DNA from 4 places in the Quatrionicoccus australiensis genome. Region 2 is predicted to be linked to each of the others. Evidence: predicted binding sites of a transcription regulator. Region 2 holds the regulator's gene; each other region holds the start of a gene.

Region 1 (5,475 bases), 1.0 Mb from region 2:
GTCAGGGTGGTCAGGACATACATGGCGCCTTCGTAGCCCAGCGTGGTCATGCGATGCAGGTGGTGACGGTCGAAGATCGGGAAGCCGATGCGGATCAGCGGAACTTCGAACTCGGGACCCTTGTGCAGCGTGTCGCGCTGGATGTACTTGCCGTAGCTGTTGCCGACCAGGAAGTCCGGCTTGTCGGTGAAGCACAGGCTGCGCAGATGCCAGAGGTCAGCACCCGGATAAACCTTGGCACCGGCGCCGTAGGGCGAGGAGGCCAGCAGTTTTTCCATGGCCTTGCCCCAACGCTTGGAACCGTTGTTGCTGACGACGTGGGTCGGTTCGATACCGAATTCCAGCATCAGCTTGACCATGCCCATGACGAAGTCCGGATCGCCGTAGATGGCCATCTTCTTGCCGTGCAGCCAGGCGTGCGAGTCGGTCATCATGTCGAGCAGGCGGCCACGTTCCAGCGAGATGGAGGCCGGGATCGGCTTGCCGGTGACTTCGGAAACCTTCATCAGGAATTCGTCGGTCCATTCGACACCCATCGGGATGTTGAGCTTCGGAACTTCATGATTCCAGGTGTTTTCGACGAATTTCTTCGTCTTTTCCAGTTGCATCGGCTGGATCAGGAAGGTGGTGATGGCGTTCGGCGCATCCTTGACTTCGTCGATCGTCGTGCCGCCGGCGTACATGCGGAATTCGCCGTCAGCCGGGGTGTCGAGGATTTCTTCCGGATCGGAGAGCATCGTGTAATCGACGCCCATTTCCTTCATGTAGCGCTTGATGATGCGGAAGTTGCCGAGGTAGGTTTCGAAGCCCGGCACGAAGTTGATCTTGCCGTTCGAGCCGACAACCTTGCCTTCCATGCTGTTCAGCGTGAAGTACTTGAGGATGCCTTCTTCCATGTTGTCCCAGCCGGTGACGTGGGAACCGACGAAAGACGGGGTGTGCGCGAAGGGAACCGGGAAATCCTTGTCCAGGTTGCCTTCCTTGCGGGCGTTACCGATGAAGGCGTTCAAGTCATCACCGATAACTTCGGCGATACAGGTCGTGGACATCGCGATCATTTCTGCGCCGTAGAGCTTGGTGGCGTTGGCCAGACCTTCATGCACGTTCTTCTGACCACCGAACACGGCGGCGTCTTCCGTCATCGAGTCGGCGATGATCGCGATCGGCTCCTTGAAGTGACGGTTGAAGTAGGTGCGGAAGTAGGCGATACAGCCTTGCGAACCGTGGATATAAACCAGGGTCTTGGCAAAACCCAGCGAGCACAGGGCGGAGCCAAGCGGTTGGCAGGCCTTGGCCGGGTTGATGGTCAGGGCTTCGCGCTTGAAGTTGAGGTCCTGATATTCCTGGGTCGTCGTCCAGGCGAAGGTTTCGGCGACCTTGTCGGCGCTGTGGCCTTCTTCGAACTGGGCACGCTTGTTCGAGATGGTGGCTTTGTAGTCATCATCGCGGAAGAGCGGGAAACACGGCTTGATTTTATCTACGGTTTGCATCTTGATCTCCTTCGCCCGCACCACCTATCTGTGGATACGGGCGTAAGTTGTGTGAATGCAGGATCGAGCTATTAGGATCGAGGATCGAGTGGCATCCGGTCTTGCTTTGCTTACTCGATCCTAATATCTAGCTCCTCGATCCTGTCTCAGGCGGCCTTCTTTTCGGCTTCCGAGCCATCCTTCTGCCAGGGAGTCTTCATCAGGTTCCAGCACGGATTGTTCAGGGTCAGGTCCATGTCCTTGGCGAAAATGGCGAAACCGTCACAACCGTGGTAGGGGCCCGAGTAATCCCAGGAGTGGAGCTGGCGGAAAGGAATGCCCATCTTGTGGAAGACATACTTTTCCTTGATGCCGGAGCCGATCAGATCAGGCTTCATGGCCTTGACGAATTCTTCGAACTCGTAGCCGGTGACGTCGTCGTAAATCAGCGTGGCGTCGCCCATGTCCTTGATCGTGCGATCGTAGTCATCGTTGTGGGCAAATTCGTAGCCGGTACCGACCACTTCCATGCCCAGATCTTCGTAAGCGCCAACCACGTGACGCGGACGCAGACCGCCGACGTAGAGCATGACCTTCTTGCCTTCGAGACGCGGACGATACTTGGCGATCACGGCATCCATCATCGGGGTGTACTTCTCGATGACGCGCTCGGCGCCTTCCTTGATGCTGTCGTCGAAGAAGGAAGCGATCTTGCGCAGCGATTCCTTGATCTTGGTCGGGCCGAAGAAGTTGTACTCGAGCCAGGGAATCCCGTACTTCTCTTCCATGTGGCGGGAGATGTAGTTCATCGAACGGTAGCAGTGCAGCAGGTTCAGCTTGACCTTCGGGGTGTTCTCCATTTCGGCCAGGGTGCCGTCGCCGGACCACTGGGCAACGACGCGCAGACCCATCTCTTCGAGCAGGATGCGGGAGGCCCAGGCGTCACCACCGATGTTGTAGTCGCCGAGGATGGCGACGTCGTACGGGGTGGTTTCGAAAGCCTGACCGTCACGGTTGGAGATGATCCAGTCGCGCACGGAGTCATTGGCGATGTGGTGGCCCAGGGACTGGGAAACACCGCGGAAGCCTTCGCAACGCACCGGCACGACCGGCTTGTTGAGGGCTGCAGCAGCCTTCTTGGAGACGGCTTCGATGTCGTCACCGATGAGGCCGATCGGGCACTCGGACTGAACGGAGATACCCTTGTTCAGCGGGAAGAGCATTTCGATTTCGTCGATCAGCTTGGCGAGCTTCTTGTCGCCGCCGAAAACGATGTCCTTCTCCTGGAAGTCCGAGGTGAAGTTCATTTCGCAGAAGGCATCGACACCGGTGGTGCCGACGTAGTAGTTGCGACGACCGGCGCGGGCGTACTGACCGCAACCAATCGGACCGTGGGAGATGGAGATGATGTCCTTGATCGGACCCCAGACCACACCCTTGGAGCCGGCGTAGGCACAACCACGCATGGTCATGACGCCCGGCAGGGACTTGCGGTTGGAAGTAATGCACTTCTTCGACGACTCGAGTTCCTTGTCGTTGATCATCAAGTGCTTGGCACGGTCCTTCTTGGCCTTCTCGGGATAAACCTCAAGAACCTCGGCGATGAGGCTCGCGGTTTCTTCGCGGGTGAGCGCTGCCATGGTGAAACTCCTTTCGTTGCGCCGGCAACTATCTGTGCACGACGCCAACAGTTGGTTGAATGCTTGGCGGTACTGGTTCGCTGCCGCAGCAGCGAACCGGGAACTACGATCAGGCTGCGGCGGCTTCGGCGGCCAGTTCGGCTGCGGTCTTGCCGACGATGGATTCGTCTTCGACTTCCATGATGCCGAACTCCATCAACAGCTGTTCCAGCTCTTCCATCTCGATCGGGGTCGGGATGACGAAGTTGGTGTTGTTGTTGATCTTGTTGGCCAGGGCGCGGTATTCGTCGGACTGCTTGTGCGACGGATCGTATTCAACGCAGGTCATGCGGCGGATTTCAGCGTGCTGCACGACGTTGTGACGCGGCACGAAGTGGATCATGGTGGTGCCCAGGCGAGCAGCCAGGGCCATGATCAGTTCGTCTTCGCGGTCGGTGTTGCGCGAGTTGCAGATCAGGCCGGCCAGACGGACGGAACCCGAATTTGCATACTTCACGATACCCTTGGCGATGTTGTTCGCAGCGTACATGGCCATCATTTCGCCGGAGCAAACGATGTAGATTTCCTGGGCCTTGTTTTCGCGAATCGGCATGGCGAAGCCACCGCAGACCACGTCACCGAGAACGTCGTAGAACACGAAGTCGAGTTCGTCGTCGTAAGCGCCTTCTTCTTCAAGGAAGTTGATGGCGGTGATAACGCCGCGGCCGGCACAGCCGACGCCGGGTTCCGGGCCACCGGATTCGACGCACTTGACGCCACCGAAACCGATGGACATGACGTCTTCGAGTTCCAGGTCTTCCACGGAGCCGGCTTCAGCAGCCAGGTGCATGACGGTGGTTTGAGCCTTGGAGTGGAGGATGAGGCGGGTCGAGTCGGCCTTCGGGTCGCAACCCACAATCATTACTTTCTTGCCGGATTCAGCGAGTGCAGCCACCAGATTCTGGGTGGTGGTGGACTTGCCGATGCCGCCTTTGCCGTAGATGGCGCATTGACGCAGTTTTGCCATGGTGTAATCTCCTTGATCTGTCAGTCGAGTTGCGAAGAAATCATTGATGAGTCGCACCATCCCTTCTGCACGTAGCGTGCCAGGTCGACGAAAACAATCTAAGCAGCTGATTATTAAATGAAAATAGAAAAAGAGCCGGCTCGGGGTGAAGCGGTAACATCCGACAATTCCCCCACGCTTTGTAGGGGTGACGACAACGCGTCGAGCGCCAGCGAGACAAAACCCGGCTCAGGAGACGCCAGTCTCCTACCTGATCCGTTGCGCGGCAGTCCCGGATTTCCGATCGGGGCAACGCACAACGCGTCGAGCGCCAGCGAGACAAAACCCGGCTCAGGAGACGCCAGTCTCCTACCTGATTCGTTGCGCGGCAGCCCCGGGTTTCAGATCGGGGCAAGGCACAACGCGTCGAGCGCCAGCGAGACAAAACCCGGTTCAGGAGACGCCAGTCTCCTATCTGATCCGTTGCGCGGCAGTCCCGGCTTTCCCATCGGGGCAACGCACAACGCGTCGAGCGTCAGCGAGACAAAACCCGGTTCAGGAGACGCCAGTCTCCTGTCTGATTCGTTGCGAAGCGGCCCGGCCCTGTCGGCCGAGGCGCGCCTGCCGATCAACCGCTGCAACCTGCCGGCCGTCGTGCTCGGGGGGCTGACCTACCAGCAATATCCCAGTCCGCTCCTGATCGATGGCGTCGCCGAACTGCATGCCGACCTTTTTCGCCGTCTTGCCGCCGCGGCCCCCGGCACGGCGGCGGAAGTCTTTCGCGATTACCTGACCGTGCGTTTCCAGCTTGAATGGCTGGAGGAGATGGGCTACACCGGGCATGCCAGCAATCGGGCCAAGGCCAATTACATCCGGATGATCCGCGGCTGGAGTTTTGATTCCGACAGCCGCGAGGGCGCCGTGCTCAAGGGGTGGGTGGAATCGCGTTTCGGCCTGATGCCGCGCTATCACGGCGAGCCCTTGCGCGACCCGAGTGGCGAGGGCTATCGCCGCTACCAGGAAATGCGTTCACAGGGCCTGTATGGCACCAATGCGCTGGAGTCGCAGTTCGACCTGGTCTATTCCTTCTGCCAGCGGGAACTGGCGCTGCGCCATCAGGGCGCGCAGCACGTGACGCTGTACCGCGGCATCAACCGGGTCGGCGAGCACGAGGTACTGGCCAAGGGCAAGGGTGGCCGCCAGACCATCCTGCTCAACAATCTCAGTTCATTTACCTGCAGTCGCGACCGCGCTTGCGAATTTGGCGACTACATCATGGCGGTCGACATCCCGCTGACCAAGATTTTCTTCCACTGCGGCTTGCTGCCCGGCGTGCTGCAGGGTGAAGACGAGTTCCTGGTGATCGGCGGCGTGGTCGATG
Region 2 (5,475 bases):
CGTTGATAATGAAAGCGTCCGCAAGGTTTATCTCGGCGAGCATTTCAAGCTCTGACCGTTAGGCTGCACCCCAACCCGAACCGATGAAGCCAGCTCTCCAACTAAAACTATCCCAGCATCTGGCACTGACGCCTCAGTTGCAGCAGTCGATCAAGCTATTGCAGTTGTCGACGGTCGAGATGCAGCAGGAAATCGAGCGTTACCTGCTGGAAAATCCGATGCTGGAGCGCGAGGACGAGGCCGGTACGGAATCCTTTGGGGCGGCGCAGCAATTCGATTCACCGGCCAACGAAACGACGCGCAGCGAACCGACTGAAGAGCGCGAACGTGATCCGCGCGAGGAACGCGAGCAGGAAGTGCCGAGCGCACCTTCCGAAGTCGATGATGATCGCTGGGCTTCCGATGCCGGGACCTTTACCGGTGCCGGGCGTGATGAAGACGACGACAGCGATTCACGCGACATCCATTCGGCCGCCACCAGCCTGCGCGAACATCTCGGCTGGCAGCTGGGCATGACCCAGCTCAGCGAACGCGATCGCAGCCTGGTCCGTTTCCTGATCGAAGCGCTGGACGATGACGGCTATCTCTCGGCCACGCTTGAGGAGCTGTGGGAAACCCTGCCGCCGGAATACGAGATCGAGCTCGAAGAGCTGGAAATCGCCCTGCACCACATCCAGCATTTCGATCCGACCGGGATCGGCGCGCGCAGCCCCAGCGAATGCCTGGCGCTGCAATTGAAAGCGATGCCGGCCGACGAAGTACAGGCGCTTGCCCTGGCGATCGTCGAGAAGCATCTGGAACTGCTCGCGGCGCGCGATTTTGCCAAAATTCGCCGGTTGACCGCCTGTGACGACGATGAACTGAAGGCGGCACAATCCCTGATCGTCAGCCTCAATCCGCGGCCGGGGGCGCGTTTCTCGCAGACCGAGGCGCGCTACATCACGCCGGACGTAATGGTCAGGAAGCTCAAGGGCAAATGGACCGCCTACATCAATCCGGATGCCTACCCGCGCCTGCGCATCAACCGTCTGTATGCCGAGATTCTGTCGAGACAGCGGCGCGGCAATGGCAACCTGACCGGCCAGTTGCAGGAAGCACGCTGGCTGATCAAGAACGTGCAGCAGCGTTTCGAGACCATCCACCGCGTGACGCAGGCCATTGTCGATCGTCAGCGCCAGTTTTTCGAACATGGTGAAGTCGCCATGCGGCCGTTGGTCCTGCGCGAAATCGCCGATATTCTCGGTTTGCACGAGTCGACCGTCTCGCGCGTCACCAGCCAGAAATACATGGCGACGCCGCGCGGCATCTTTGAATTGAAATACTTTTTCGGCAGTCATGTGTCCACCGATACCGGTGGTGCCTGTTCTGCCACCGCCATTCGCGCCCTGATCAAGCAATTGATCAGTGCCGAGGATGGCAAGAAGCCCTTGTCGGATAGTCAATTATCCGAAATACTAGGCCAGCAGGGAATTGTTGTAGCCCGACGCACGGTAGCCAAATATCGCGAGTCACTCAACATCCCGCCGGTCAATTTACGCAAGACCCTGTAGAGAGAGGAGAAAAAATGAATCTGCAGATCGCTGGTCACCACATCGAAGTAACCCCGGCATTGCGCGAATACGTCGAGAACAAGCTCGATCCCGTCGTTCGCCATTTTGACAAAGTCACCGGTGTTAACGTGGTTCTGTCCGTAGAGAAGCTCAAGCAGAAGGCTGAAGTGACGTTGCATGTGCCGGGCAAGGACATTCACGTTGAAGAGAACGGCGATGACCTCTACGCCGCCATCGATGCGCTGTTTGACAAGCTGGACCGTCAGGTTCAGAAGTACAAGCAAAAGGTCCAGGATCACCATCGCGGTGACAAGCCTGTACACCACATGGCTGACTAATAGCCGACCGGCCGCGGCACTTGTGCTGCGGCCCTGGTTTTCAAATCCCCTATGAACAACCCCCTAACGAATATTCTGCCGGCTTCGCAGGTTCTTCTCGACCTTGATGCCAGCAGCAAAAAACGGGTGTTCGAACAGGCCGGCATGCTTTTCGAGAGTCATCTCGGACTCGCTCGCTCGGTTATTTTCGACAGTCTGTTCGCCCGTGAAAAACTCGGCTCGACCGGCCTCGGTCAGGGCATTGCCATTCCGCATGGCCGTATCAAGGGTCTCAAACAGGCTTCCGGCGCTTTCATGCGCCTGACGACTCCGGTGCCCTTCGATTCCCCGGATGGCCGGCCCGTCAATCTGCTCTTCGTCCTGCTGGTTCCCGAACAGGCAACCGAGCAGCATTTGCAGATTCTTTCCGAACTCGCCCAGCGTTTTTCCGATCGCACCTTCCGTGAAGCCCTGCTGGCGGCACCGGATGCGGCCGCGATCGTGACCCTTTTCCAGTCCTGACGTTCAGCCGTGCGCCACATCAGCCTGGTCCAGCTCTATGAGGACAACCGCGACAAGCTGTTGCTCAACTGGGTAGCCGGCCAGCAAAGCGATTGCATGATCGAGCTGAAGGCGGCAAACAACTATGGTGCCGATGTTGTCGGCCATATCAATGTCATCCACCCGGAGCGCCTGCAGGTCATGGGCCAGGCCGAGTATGACTGGGCCATGCGCATCGGCGAGCGCCGTTTCGGCCAGATGTTCCAGGATTTGCTGGAGGCGCAGTCGCCGGCCGTCATCGTTGCCGATGGTCTGACGCCGCCGCCGATGCTGGCGGAAGCTTGCCGTCAGTACAATACCCCCTTGATCCTGTCACCCAAGCCGTGCTCGGCGGTCATCGACTTGCTGCGCATCTACCTCTCGGCTCGACTGGCGGATACCGTCAATCTGCACGGTGTCTTCATGGATGTGCTGGGCATGGGCGTCCTGATTACCGGTGATTCCGGAGTCGGCAAATCCGAGCTGGCCCTTGAGCTGATTTCCCGCGGCCACGGTCTGGTTGCTGACGATGTGGTCGAAATGGCGCGTATCGCACCGACCACCATCGAAGGGCGCTGTCCGGGCATGCTGCGTGACTTTCTCGAGGTGCGCGGCCTTGGCTTGCTCAATATCCGGACCATTTTCGGCGAAACCGCATCGCGCCGGAAAATGAAGCTGAAACTGATTGTCCATCTGCAAAAGGCACTGGCTGGCAGCGATGCGCCGCGCTTGCCGCTCGATGCCCAGACCCAGGAAGTGCTTGGTGTTGCGGTACGCAAGGTGCTGATCCCGGTCGCGGCCGGACGCAATCTGGCGGTCCTCCTTGAAGCTGCTGTGCGCAATACCATCCTGCAATTGCGCGGTATCGACAGCATGCAGGATTTCATGGATCGTCAGCAGCGCATCATGCTTGACGATGACGCCTGAATCGCCGATAGTCTGCGAGCCTTTTCCCTACTGATTCAGGAGTCGTTAATGAAAAAATTGCTTAGCCTGCTTGCTCTCGTGATGGCCGCTTCTTCTGTTTACGCTGCAGATGATTGCGCTGCCCGCGCCGCGGAAAAGAAACTGGCTGGTGCTGCCAAGAACAGCTTTATGAAGAAGTGCCAAGCCGACGCCAAGGGGCCGGAAGTTACCGCCTGCGAATCGACTGCCAAGGAAAAGAAACTGGCCGGTGCCGCGCGTAACAGTTTTGTGAAGAAATGTGTGGCTGACGCCCAGGCTGGCGCCAAATAATAGCCGTTCCAGGCTGCCAGAGCAGGCCATCGAAAGATGGCCTGTTTTCGTTTACAGGTGTTCGAAAGTTGCCTGGTCCGCCTTGGGGTCCTTGATCGAGGCGCCAAAGCAGATAATGCCGCTGCCCTGCATCAGGATCTCGTGCTGGCGAACCAGCACTTCCTGCTGGCCGGCAAAATTGACAAAGGTACCGTTGGTACTGGTATCGACCAGATAGTAACCATTGTTGCGTTTTTCGATGCGGGCGTGCGCCCGCGAGGCCTTGCGATCCGAGATGTACAGCTTGCTGCCGGGATCGCGCCCCAAGGTAAGAACCCGCACCTTGTCATCGAGCAGATGGGCTTGGCCATGATAGCGGACGCAGAGACGGTCGACCGGCATGACGCTGAGCGAACTGAACTGGCCGGGCACCACGTTTGCGGACCAATCGATCTGAAAAATGTCGAGTTGCTCGCCATTCTCCTGAATGGTGCCCAGACTCGGCATCGGGCGGGTGTTGAGTGCACCGATCGGGCCGAGTTCGGTAATCAGTGCGGTACTGCCAAGGATCTGGTCACGTCGCGCCAGGCCGACCACGCGAGCCGCGGTGGTGATTACCTCGCCACTCAATTCGCCATCAGTTTCATTGACCAGCCCGGCGTGCAGACCGATGCGGATAGTCAGCTTCAGGCCGGAAACCGGTGGCAGATCGGCAATGCGCTGTTGCATGTCGATCGAGGCCTGGCAGGCATCCTCTGCCGATTCGAAGGCAGCCAGTACTTCATCGCCGACCACCTGGACGATGCGGCCGCGGCAGCTTTCGATCGAGCGGTTCATACGCTTGAGGCAACGTTCCACGGCGTGCATGGCTTCCGTGTCACCCAGACGTTCAAACAGGCGAGCGCTGCCCGATACGTCGGCAAACATGACAATCAATTTGCGTTGCTGAATGCTCATGGACTGCTCGCTGCCGCAAGATGTTGAAAACGCGATTATAAACGGATTGTTGCAATCCCGGCGCTATGCGCCAATCTGGATAGGAATGCTGCCGCTGATCGGCATTTCCGGGCTGTCGAAGACGATATCACCCTCCTCCACTGCCGTGTCCAGGGTCAGCCCCCGGAAGTCGAACAGATTGTTGTCGGCGAGATGCGAGGGCACAACGTTCTGCAGTGCTGTCATCACCGATTCGGTACGGCCCGGGAAGCGCTTGTCCCAGTCCTGCATCATCTCGCGGATTTTCTGGCGCTGCAGGTTTTCCTGCGAACCGCACAGATTGCACGGGATGATAGGAAACTCCATGCCGCGCGCGAACTTGGCAATGTCGTTCTCGGAACAATAGGCGAGCGGCCGGATGACGACGTGGGCGTGGTCGTCGGTTACCAGCTTGGGCGGCATTGCCTTCATCTTGCCGCCAAAGAGCAGGTTGAGGAACAGCGTGTGCACCATGTCGTCGCGGTGGTGACCGAGGGCGATCTTGTTGGCGCCGAGCTCCTTGGCGGTCTTGTAGATGATGCCGCGGCGCAGGCGCGAGCACAGCGAGCAGGTCGTCTTGCCTTCCGGGATCTTGTCCTTGACGATCGAGTAGGTGTCAGCCTCGACGATGCGGTGCTCGATGCCGAGCGATTCGAAATAGCGCGGCAGGATGTCGGCGGGAAAGCCTGGCTGTTTCTGATCGAGATTCATCGCGATCAGCCGGAATTTGATGGGAGCGCGCTGCTGCATGGCCATCAGCATGGCGAGCAGGGTATAGGAATCCTTGCCGCCGGAGACGCAGACCAGGATGGTGTCGCCGTCCTCGATCATGTTGTAGTCGCCGATAGCCTTGCCGGTCCGGCTTTCCAGGTATTTGC
Region 3 (5,475 bases), 1.1 Mb from region 2:
GCAAAACGGGTCGGCGAACTCAATCTCTACAACTCGCCCATCCTCAATGCCGTGCTCAAGGGCGAAACCCTGCCCACGCAATATGCTTTCAACGGCCGCAGCTATTACGTCGGCGGTGCCCGCTCGGCCGCCCTGGGCTGGTCCTTCATTGCCCGCCTGCCGGCCGGCCTCGACCACCCGGAAATCCGCATGACCGTCCTCATCGTCTGTGGCGGCTTCCTGGCATCCTTGCTGATCGGTTCCCTGCTTGCCCTTTACGGTGCTTCGCGGCTGCTCAGACCGCTGGCCGGCATCGTCCGCCAGGCGCACCAGATCGCCCAAGGCGAAACGGTGGACGCCTGGCCGCGCGGCCGGATTACCGAGTTCAATCACCTTTCCGACGATATCGGCAAGATGGCCAACGCCATTCTCGAACGCGAGCATGAACTGCGCGACATGAACGCCAGCCTGGAAGCGCGGGTCAGCGAGCGCACCACCGCCCTCTACCAGGCCAAGGAAGCGGCCGAAGCGGCCAGCCGCTCGAAGAGCACCTTCCTCGCCAACATGAGTCACGAAATCCGCACGCCACTCAATGCCATCAGCGGCATGGCCCTGCTGATGCGGCGCGCCGGCCTCAGTCCGGAGCAGGGCGAACGTCTGGGCAAGCTCGAAGCGGCCGGTGAACACCTGCTTGAAGTCATCAACATGGTGCTCGACCTCTCCAAGATCGAAGCCGGCAAACTGATACTCGAAGAAAACAGCTTCCCGGTCGGCAGCCTGTTTGAAAATGTCAGTTCGATGCTGCAGCAACGGGCAAGGGAAAAGCAGCTGCACCTGTCCTACACCCTGCCCGAGTTGCCGCCGCTGGTCCTTGGCGACCGGACCCGACTGCAACAGGCGCTGCTCAATTACGCCGTCAATGCCGTGAAATTCACCGAACAGGGCAGCGTCACCCTGCGCGCCGTCATCCTCGAAGAGGATGCCGCCAGCCTGCTGCTGCGCTTCGAGGTCAGCGACACCGGCATCGGCATTGCGCCGGAGGCCCTGCCCCGCTTGTTTACCGCCTTTGAACAGGCGGACGGCTCAACGACGCGCAAATATGGCGGCACCGGGCTGGGGCTGGCGATTACCGCGAAAATTGCCGATGCCATGAACGGCGAAGTGGGGGTCGAAAGCGAACCGGGCAAGGGCAGCACCTTCTGGTTCACCGCCCGCCTGAAAAAGCCGCTACCTCACCCCGTCAGCCAGATTGCTGACGAACTCGATGCCGAGGCCTCCCTGCGCCAGAGCTTTGCCGGCAGCCATGTCCTGCTCGTCGAAGACGAACCGATCAATCGCGAGATCGCCCAGATCCTGCTCGAAGAAATCGGCTTCCACGTCGACACCGCCGAAGATGGCGAACAGGCCGTCGCGCTGTTCCAGCAACAACCGCACTACGCGCTGATCCTGATGGACATGCAGATGCCGCGCATGGATGGTCTGGAAGCGACCCGCCGCATCCGCAGCCAGCCCGGCGGCAAGGAACAGCTGATCATCGCGATGACCGCGAATGCCTTTGCCGAAGACAAGGCACGCTGCCTGGCGGCCGGCATGGATGATTTTGCGACCAAGCCGATTGACCCGGATATCTTCTTCAAGCTGCTGCTCGACAAACTGTCGGCGCGCCAGAAATAATCAGGGCCGGATCGACCGGCCCTGGTGTCACATCAACACGAATCCCCAACGGTCGACCTGCCCGCAACGGCATTTTTGCCCGCTTGCCGCCGCAGGGGCACGTCTACTCGGCCGTCTTTTCGCCGTTACCCCGCTTGAAGAAAAATGCGGCGATGGCCGCCAGGCTGGTGCCGAGCAGGGCAAACAGGCTGTCTACCTGCCTGACCCAGCTTTTGAGCAACTCGATGAATTCCTCGAAGGTCGCCGGCGGCCACGAAGTGACGATGACGCTGCCAAGATAGGGCGTGCTGACGCCGCTCTCCCGGCCGCTGATGCGCGCCGCGACCCGGACCTGCAGTTTCAGCTCGCCGGTCTTCAGCGGCTTGACCAGCCATTGCCAGCGCAGCGGAACCTTGGGCAATACCGGCTGGACGATGGGGCCGGCCGGATTGACCTCGAACTCGCCGTTGAAAACCAGCAGTTCGGCAACCACCTCGTTGCCGAGTTCGACGACCAGCCGCCCGGTATCGACCTCGCCCGCCGCCGGCTTGATCTTCAAGGCCAGATTGCGCCCGAGATCGGCCTCGCCGACTTGTTGATCGAGCCAGAGTTCGACCGGATAACTGCGCCCGATGTGCATCTCGCGCGTCACGCTGTAGGCGAGACTGGCCTCGACCAGTTCGGGCGGCGGCGTTTCGGCTTCGAGGAAGGCGACTTCCGGCGTTTGGCTGGCCGCGCGGCGCGCTCTTACCGGGCGGGCCGAGCCGCGATGCGGGGCGCTCGTTGCGACAGCAACCGGTGCCGCTGCAACAGCCTGCGCCTCGCCCGGTAGCGCATTTTCCGGCGGTGGCGCCGGCAGCGTCGGAGCAGGCACTGGCATTGGCGCCACGGCACTGGCCCGAACCGGCATTTCTGCCGCTGGCGAAGAGTCGACCGCTGACGAGGCGCAGCCGCCGAGTCCAAGCAACAACAGGAGTATTGCCAGCCAGCTCAGCGGTCCACGCCGCAAAAAGGGCAAAAATCCGGAGAACTTGATCATGGCGCCACCTGCATCGTCCAGCAATTGTCGAGATTGGCGTTGCGCGCACGCTGGCGCAGCGCATCGTCCTGCGCCCGACCATCGATGCTCAGGCGGATGTCGGCATTGACGCTGCCGCTCAGGTAATAGCTGTGGCCGGTGAAGTCGCTGACCACCGGCGTGCAATCAACCTGATGGATCTTGTTGTGCAGCTGCGCCGGATGCGCGGCGCCGTTATGGCCGAGGCGCTCCGGATTGCCCTTGGTGTAGTCGGAGACATACATCGCCTTGTCGTGACGGTTGTAATAGAGCGTCACCTGGCGTGCGATCTGGTTGATCCGGCCAAGCGCCTTGCCCTCTTCCAGCGCATCGTCGTCGAGATCGGGCGCACACAGGAAGACATGCTCGAACAGGCGCGGCAGGGCGTTGCCCGGCGAGAAGTCGTAGAGCCGGGCGAGCGCATTTTCGAGCAGGAAATTGCCCATCGAATGGCAGAGCAGATGAATGTCCTGGCCGCACAGTTCACGTCCGCCGGCGCGTGCCTTGTCACGCAGGCCGACCAGGAAATCGCGCACCTTGAGGAAGGCGCGCCCGACCGCACCGCCCGAGCCGGCCGCCTCGGTGCGGTCCGACTTGTAGGACACCCAGGGCAGCGCCGCGCCGTCCGACGGCCAGGAGAAAAGGACGACCGAGAGGTTCTGCGCCGGATCGCGCCGCGGGCTGTTGTCGAGCATCAGTTGCAGGGCCAGTGCGCCACCCACCGCCTCGTTCCACTTGACGTTGAAGCCGTGGATGTAGATCAGCACGTCGCTGCTCGCCTCCATCAGGCACATCAGGTCCTCGAACATGGCGAGCGAGCCGAGCTTGGCATGTTTCTGCGCGACATCGGCAATATCCTTGCTGATCGTCTCGGGATAGACATCGATGCTTGCCGTTGCCGCACAAGTTGCCAGGTACTCGCTGAGTTTCTCGCCATTGCCCCTGCCGAGCGGGCCGACATCGGCCTTGAGGCACTTCTTGATCTGCGCATCGGCGGCCTTGACGGTCAACACGCCAAAACGCAGGTTTTCCATGCCGTCGTCGCTGAACTTGGTGCCGTAGCCATCGGGATGCAAGGCATCGCCCAGATGGTGCCGGTTGGTCGCATAAAACAGTTTCAGGTTTGCCATGCTGCATCTCCCCCCGTGAATGCGTCCGGGCTGCCTGCGGCAGATTACGTCGCCCCGCCCCCGGAATCCTGATGATTGTAGGAGCACGCCGCGCGAAGTCAATCAAATGACATACACCAATGTCTTGAAGCAGCAAATTTTCGAAAACCAGTGAGGGCTGTCAGCCGGCAAAGTCGGAAAGCCCGCGCCGGGCTGTCGCGTTTCTGACAAGGCACCCGACAGAAGCCAAACAACAAACAGACAAGTTATTGATTTAAATAACATAAGACGACTGGCACAGCGATTGCTGAATAGGCTGCGAACCGATTTCGAGGAGCCTTCATCGTGGAACTTCCAGTTATCAGCAATACCCCGCCAGCCGCAGAAGGCGGCGGCTGCGCCTCCAGCGGTTGCGGCAGTGCGCCCGACGCGCTGGCCCACCTGCCCGACCACATCCGCGCCAAGGTTCAGGATCACCCCTGCTATTCCGAAGAAGCGCACCACTACTTTGCCCGCATGCACGTTGCCGTGGCCCCGGCCTGCAACATCCAGTGCAATTACTGCAACCGCAAGTATGACTGTTCCAACGAATCCCGTCCGGGCGTCGTTTCCGAAGTGCTGACGCCGAAACAGGCGATCAACAAGGTGCTCGCCGTCGCGGCCGAAATCCCGCAAATGACGGTACTCGGCATCGCCGGCCCCGGTGACCCTCTCGCCAACCCGGCCCGCACCTTCGAGACTTTTGAAGAGCTTTCGGCGCGCGCCCCGGACATCAAGCTCTGCGTGTCGACCAACGGCCTCAACCTGCCGATGTATGTCGACCGCATCGCCCAGCACAACATCGACCACGTGACGATCACCATCAACTGTGTCGATCCCGAAGTCGGTGCCAAGATCTACCCGTGGATCTTCTGGGAGAACAAGCGCATTTTCGGCGTCGAAGGCGCGCGCATCCTGATCGAGCAGCAGCAGAAGGGTCTGCAGATGCTGACCGACCGCGGCATCCTGGTCAAGGTCAATTCGGTGCTGATCCCCGGCGTCAATGACGAGCATCTCAAGGAAGTCTCGAAGATCGTCAAGGCCAAGGGCGCCTTCCTGCACAACGTCATGCCGCTGATCGCCGAGCCGGAACACGGCACCTACTACGGCATCATGGAACAGCCGGAACCGACGCCCGAGCAACTGCAGGAACTGCAGGACGCCTGTGCCGGCGACATGGCGATGATGCGCCATTGCCGCCAGTGCCGTGCCGATGCGGTCGGCCTGCTCGGCGAGGACCGCGGCGACGAGTTCACCATGGACAAGATCGACGTCATGGAGGTCGATTACGAAGCCGCCATGGTCCGCCGCAAGGAAGTGCACGACTCGATCATCGAACAGCTTGAAGCCAAGCGCGGCAACGTCAAGCCCAAGGCCGAAGAACTCGGCATTCCGGCCGATGCCCGGCCGGTGCTGATGGCGGTCGCCGGCAAGAACGGCGTCGTTGCCGAGCACTTCGGACACGCCCGCGAATTCCTGATCTACGAAGCCTCGCCGGCTGGCGCGCGCTTCATGAGCCATCGCAAGACCGAACTCTACTGCGGCGGCATGGATGCCTGCGGTGACGGCGACGTCGTCGATGCCGGCGCCACGGAATCGCTGCTCGAACGCAACATCCGCATTCTTGAAGGCTGCGAA
Region 4 (5,475 bases), 1.1 Mb from region 2:
GCACTTCGGCCAGCGAGTCGCGCAGATCCTTGGCTTCAGCCGCGGCGATGGCGCCGGCGGTGGATTCCGAGACCCAGGCCAGGGCGCCGCTCGCCAGCAGCGCAAAAACGCCGAGCAGGACGGGCTGGTAACCCAGTTTTTCACGTATCGATGCAAAACCCATCTCAGGCCCCCTTCTTTTCCGGAATGCTCAACGGCTTGCCCTTGCGGTCACGGCCAAGGATGCGCGGCTTGACGAAGCGATCGATGACCGGCGTCATGGCGTTCATCAGCAGGACCGCGAAAGCCATCCCCTCCGGATAAGCGCCCCAGGTGCGGATGACCCAGGTCAGCAAACCGACACCCAGACCGAAGATGAGTTGTCCGACGCCGGTATTCGGCGAGGTCACATAGTCAGTCGCGATGAAGAAAGCGCCGAGCATCGCTGCACCGGAGAGCAGATGCGCCGAAACGCTCAGGTAATGCCCCGGATCGATGGCATGGCCGATTGCGGCAGGAATCGCCAGACCCGCCAGTACCGCCAGCGGCGTATGCCAGGTAATGATGCCGCGCGCCAGCAGGTAGAGGCCGCCGCCAAGGATCAGCAAGGAAGCCGACTCACCGAAGCTGCCGGCCCGCGTACCGAGCCACGACAGGGCCGGCGCCTGGGCACCGGCGAGCGAATGCAGCAGGTCGATGCCGCGCGACATTTCGGTCTTGGAAAAGCCGAGCAGCGAAGCACTGGCCATCGCATCCGGCAACGGCAGGCTGGTCAGGAAGATGCGCAGACCGTCGATGAAGTCGGGCGCGGCCAGCGAAGTCAGCGGCAGGGGGAAAACCCACTGGGTCAGCGGCACGGGGAAGGAGATCAGCAAGGCGACGCGGGCCACCATGGCCGGATTGAAGACATTCTGGCCCAGACCACCGAACACCTGCTTGCCGATCACGATCGCGATGAAACCGCCCAAAACCGCGACCCACCAAGGCGCCCAGGGCGGCAGGGTCATCGCCAGCAGCCAGCCGGTGAGCATGGCCGAGCCGTCGAACAGGGTGCCCTTGAAACGCTGCCGCCCCATCAGCTTGAGCGACAGGGCCTCGAAACCGAGGCAGGACAAGACGGTGAGCAGGAAGAGGAAGACCGACGGCCAGCCGAACAGCCAGAAGCCGAACAGCGTCGCCGGCAGCAGCGCCAGCTGGACGCGGAACATGGTCAGGGTGACCGAATTGCCGCCGTGCGCGTGCGGCGAGGCGATCGGTGGCGCAGTCAGGCTGCTGGTGCTCATGCGGACTCTCCTTGTTTGGCCGCTTCGGCTGCGGCTGCTGCGGCGGCAGCCGCAGCCCGTTCGGCCTTGCGTTTGGCGGCAGCCTCGACCTTCTCGCGCTGCTCGCGCTCGAGACGTTCCTGACGTTGCAGGGCCATTTTCTTGGTCGCCTCGGTACGCAGCTTGTTGCGCTCACGGGCGTAGAGATCGCCCTTGGCGTGGTAGAAATACTGGACCAGCGGGATGTGCGAGGGGCAGACGTAGGCGCAGCAGCCGCAGGCGATGCAGTCGGCCAGACCGAGATCGGCCGCGGCATCCATTTCGTCGTTGCGGATGCGCGCGCTCATTTCGAGCGGCAGCAGCCCCATCGGACAGGCCTTGACGCAACTGCCGCAGCGGATGCAATCCTCGACCTCGCCACCCGCGGCCTCGTTGGCATCGAGCAGCAGGATGCCGCTGGTGCCCTTGATCACCGGCACCCGCATGTGGGGCAGGATGGTCCCCATCATCGGCCCGCCCATCACCAGTTTGGCGACGTCGCCCGTCGTGCCGCCGGTAAAGGCGACCAGGTCGCTGATCAGCGTGCCGAGCGGCACTTCGTAATTGCCCGGGGTCGCGGCGGCACCACCATTCAGGGTCATCACCCGGCTGACCAGCGGCCGGCCGAGACAGACCGCCTGCTGCACGGCGTAGGCCGTACCGACGTTATGGACGATGACGCCGACGTCGGCAGCACGCGCATCGGACGGCACTTCGCGCCCGGTCAGCTCGACGATCAACTGGCGGTCGGAACCCATCGGGTAACGCGCCGGCACCGGGAAAATCGTGACATTGTCGAAACGGGCTGCGGCTTCGCGCATCGCGGCGATCGCTTCCGGCTTGTTGTCTTCGATACCGACCTTGGCCTCACCGGCGCCGGTCGAGATCAGCATCAGGCGGATACCGGTCACGATGTCGGCGGCGCGGTCGCGCATCAGGCGGTCATCGCAGGACAGGTAGGGCTCGCACTCGCTGCCGTTCATGATCAGCGTGTCGATTTTCGAACGGCGACCGAGATTGAGCTTGACCGAGGACGGGAAGGTGGCACCACCCAGACCGACCACACCGGCGGCGGCGACACGTTTGGCGATGTCCTCGGGCGAGAGCGAGAAGGGATCAGTGATGACTTCGGTTTCGACCCAGGCATCCTCGCCATCGCTGTCGATCGAGATCGCCATGCCGGGCAGGCCGGAAGCGTGCGGCGCGGTGATTTCGCCGATCGCGCTGATCGTGCCGGAAGTCGAGGCATGCAGCGGCGCCGAGATGTTGCCCTGGGCGGCGGCAATCAGCTGGCCCTTCCTGACCTTTTCGCCGACCAGCACGATCGGCCGGGACGGGGCGCCGACGTGCTGCGACAGCATCAGGTGCAGGCGCGGCGGAATCGGCAGCTTGCGGGTCGGCACGTCGGAGGCCGGCCGTTTGTGGTCGGCCGGATGGACACCCCAGTCCTTGCCGAGGAAATGCTTGAAGAGGTTCATGAATCCCATGTTGATCTCACGCAGCCAGAGGTTTGGGCATGACCCAGTGTTGCAGGGTCACCGGCACCGGCGTCATCACCAGGGCCTCGGTCGGGCATTTTTCGATGCAGGCACTGCAACCGGTACAAGCCTCGCGCAGCACGTTGTGAATCTGCTTGGCGGCACCGAGGATGGCGTCGGTCGGGCAGACCTTGCTGCAGCGGCAGCAGCCGATGCATAGCTCTTCGGCGACCAGCGCGATTTTCGGGCCGTCATCGACCATGCCGGACAGGTCAACTTCTATCCCCAGTTTCTCGGCGATTGCCGCCGCCAGCGCCTTGCCGCCCGGCGGGCAGCAGGTCGGCGCGGCCGAACCGTCGACGATGGCCTCGGCGGCACCGGAACATCCCGGGAAGCCGCATTGACCGCAGTTGGAGCCGGGCATCAGGGCGAGCAGTTCCTCGACCACCGGATTCCCCTCGACGCGCAGGAACTTGTTGGCGATGCCGAGCAGGATGCCAAAAGCGGCACCAAGCAGGGTCAGGCTGAGAATGGCAACAATCATTGTGATCTCCCTTAGACGTTCAGGCCGGAGAAGCCCATGAAGGCGAGCGCCAGCAGGCTGATGGTGACGAAGGCGATGGGCGCCCCGACGAAGGCGCCGGGCACACGGGCCAGGGCGACGCGTTCGCGCAGACCGGCGAAAATCAGCAGCACGATGGTGAAGCCGAGCGCCGAACCGAAACCGTAGAGCAGGCTCTTGAACAGGCTGAACTCCTGCTGCACGTTGAGCAGCGCAATACCGAGCACGGCGCAATTGGTGGTGATCAGCGGCAGGTAGATGCCGAGCGACTGGTAGAGACCGGGACTGGTTTTCTTGATGAACATCTCGGTGAATTGGACGACCGAGGCAATGACCAGAATGAAGGTCAGGATGCGCAGGTAACCCAGGCCGAGCGGCGTCAGCAGCCAGGCATCGAGCATCCAGGAAGCAGCGGTGGCGAGCATGATGACGAAGGTCGTCGCCAGGCCCATGCCGAGCGCGCTATCGACACTTTTCGAGACGCCCATGACCGGACAGAGGCCAAGGAACTTGATCAACACGACGTTATTGACCAGCGCGGTGGAAATTAACAGGAGAATAAATTCGCTCATGGCTTTCGGATTCCAGTTTTACCGCCTGCCTCTCTGCACAAGACGTGCCAAATCGCCAGCACCGCCCGCAAACCCGCGTCGATGCACGATTTTGCGGTCAACGCACCAAAACAGGGCAAAACCACAGAAGTGGCAATGTCGCAAAGACGACACGAATTTCGTCGCATTTGCTCCGCAAGCCTGACGGCAAGCCGCCTTCGCCACGACCTGCAGCGAGCGGCACGGAACCTGCTTATTACGGAGCAAACACCCATACGACCAGACCAAACGTACTAATCAGGAGCATGACCATGTCGGCTGTCCCCAGTGCCCAGGCACCCAACGCGCAAAAGACGGAACTGCCGCCCGAGGCCTATCGCCAGGCGGTCGACCAGGCGGATCTGGCGATTTCGATCACCGATCCCAAGGCCAACATCCTCTTCGCCAACGAAGCCTTTGCCCGCGTCACCGGCTACACCCCCGACGAAATCATCGGCCAGAACGAGTCCGTACTCTCCAATCACACCACCCCGCCCGAGCTGTACAAGTCGATGTGGGGCGAATTGGCCGCCCAGCGGCCGTGGACCGGCAAGCTGCTCAATGTCAGGAAAGGCGGCGAACGCTATCTCGCCGAACTGCACATCTCGCCGGTCGTGGACAGCAAGGGCAAGACCACGCACTTCCTCGGCATGCACCGCGACATCACCGAGATGCGCCGCCTGGAAAGCATGGTGCTCAACCAGAAGCAACTGATCGAATCGGTCGTCGATTCCGCTCCGATGGCTTTTGCCCTGCTCGACCAGAAAGGTCGTGTCATTCTCGACAACCAGGAATACAAGAAGCTGGTCAGCGACCTGCGCGTCAAGGAGCCGGCCCACACCCTGCTCGACAGCGTGATGCCGAACTGGCTGGGAAGCCTGGCCAGCGCCCCCGGCAAATGCGGCTTTGTCAGCCGCGAAGCGCGTATCGACCGTGCCGCCGGCCGCCCGCGCTGGCTGTCGGTCAGCTCATCGGTGATCGAGATGCACGGCGACGAAGCCGACAGCTATCTCCACACCGGCGGCAAGCCGGGCCTGCTGCTGGTCATTTCCGACATCACCTCCCTGCGCGAAGAGCAGGAAAAGGCGCGCGCCGCCGTGCTCCAGGCCGTGCTGGCCGACGAGGAGCGCACCGCGGCGATCCGCGAAGGCCTCTCGGCCGCCATCTTCCGTCTCGAAGAACCGATGAATGTCATGGCCTCGGCTGCTTCCGTGCTGCAACGCCGCGACCCGGCCAGCGCCGGCGTGCTGCAGCAGGCCCTGGCCGCCAGCCGCGAACACATGGAAATGCTGCGCCAGGTCATCCCGCAAAGCCCGCAGGAAATCGCCGTGCGCATCAACATCAACGAAATCCTGCGCGACGTCCTCGAAATCTGCACGCCGCGCCTGCTTGCCGCGGGCGTCATCGTCGACTGGCAACCGGCCGCGACCTTGCCGCCGATCATCGGCCGTCCACTGCAATTGCGCATGCTGTTCAAGGCCCTGGTCGATAACGCCATCGAAGCGATGAACATCAAGGGCTGGAAACGCCGCGAACTGAGCCTGACCAGCGCCGTCGAGCGCGAC

Evidence for each region. Region 2 encodes sigma-54, which starts transcription at its own class of promoters, with help from an activator protein. Its sites were predicted from a motif close to TGGCACGCTTNCTGCTNA; they were not measured.
Region 1: nifH (nitrogenase iron protein) is a predicted target of sigma-54. The motif match lies at 4,180-4,197, and genes of this name have one in related genera.
Region 3: nifB (nitrogenase cofactor biosynthesis protein NifB) is a predicted target of sigma-54. The motif match lies at 4,092-4,109, and genes of this name have one in related genera.
Region 4: rsxA (electron transport complex subunit RsxA) is a predicted target of sigma-54. The motif match lies at 3,925-3,942, and genes of this name have one in related genera.

What each region holds. Positions count from the first base shown of each region.
Region 1 is NZ_CP075188.1:989,017-994,491, forward strand. It holds gene nifK (nitrogenase molybdenum-iron protein subunit beta) at 1-1,490, opposite strand, end outside; gene nifD (nitrogenase molybdenum-iron protein alpha chain) at 1,637-3,109, opposite strand; gene nifH (nitrogenase iron protein) at 3,219-4,115, opposite strand; gene KI612_RS04835 (NAD(+)--dinitrogen-reductase ADP-D-ribosyltransferase) at 4,680-5,475, shown strand, end outside.
Region 2 is NZ_CP075188.1:4,114,334-4,119,808, reverse strand. It holds gene lptB (LPS export ABC transporter ATP-binding protein) at 1-55, shown strand, start outside; gene KI612_RS19520 (RNA polymerase factor sigma-54) at 84-1,550, shown strand; gene hpf (ribosome hibernation-promoting factor, HPF/YfiA family) at 1,565-1,888, shown strand; gene ptsN (PTS IIA-like nitrogen regulatory protein PtsN) at 1,940-2,389, shown strand; gene hprK (HPr(Ser) kinase/phosphatase) at 2,399-3,334, shown strand; gene KI612_RS19500 (hypothetical protein) at 3,383-3,643, shown strand; gene KI612_RS19495 (adenylate/guanylate cyclase domain-containing protein) at 3,695-4,579, opposite strand; gene ttcA (tRNA 2-thiocytidine(32) synthetase TtcA) at 4,643-5,475, opposite strand, start outside.
Region 3 is NZ_CP075188.1:1,021,179-1,026,653, reverse strand. It holds gene KI612_RS05015 (hybrid sensor histidine kinase/response regulator) at 1-1,653, shown strand, start outside; gene KI612_RS05010 (hypothetical protein) at 1,757-2,671, opposite strand; gene KI612_RS05005 (alpha/beta hydrolase) at 2,668-3,819, opposite strand; gene nifB (nitrogenase cofactor biosynthesis protein NifB) at 4,144-5,475, shown strand, end outside.
Region 4 is NZ_CP075188.1:1,070,916-1,076,390, reverse strand. It holds gene KI612_RS05240 (RnfABCDGE type electron transport complex subunit G) at 1-163, opposite strand, end outside; gene KI612_RS05235 (RnfABCDGE type electron transport complex subunit D) at 165-1,262, opposite strand; gene rsxC (electron transport complex subunit RsxC) at 1,259-2,767, opposite strand; gene KI612_RS05225 (RnfABCDGE type electron transport complex subunit B) at 2,775-3,302, opposite strand; gene rsxA (electron transport complex subunit RsxA) at 3,314-3,892, opposite strand; gene nifL (nitrogen fixation negative regulator NifL) at 4,183-5,475, shown strand, end outside.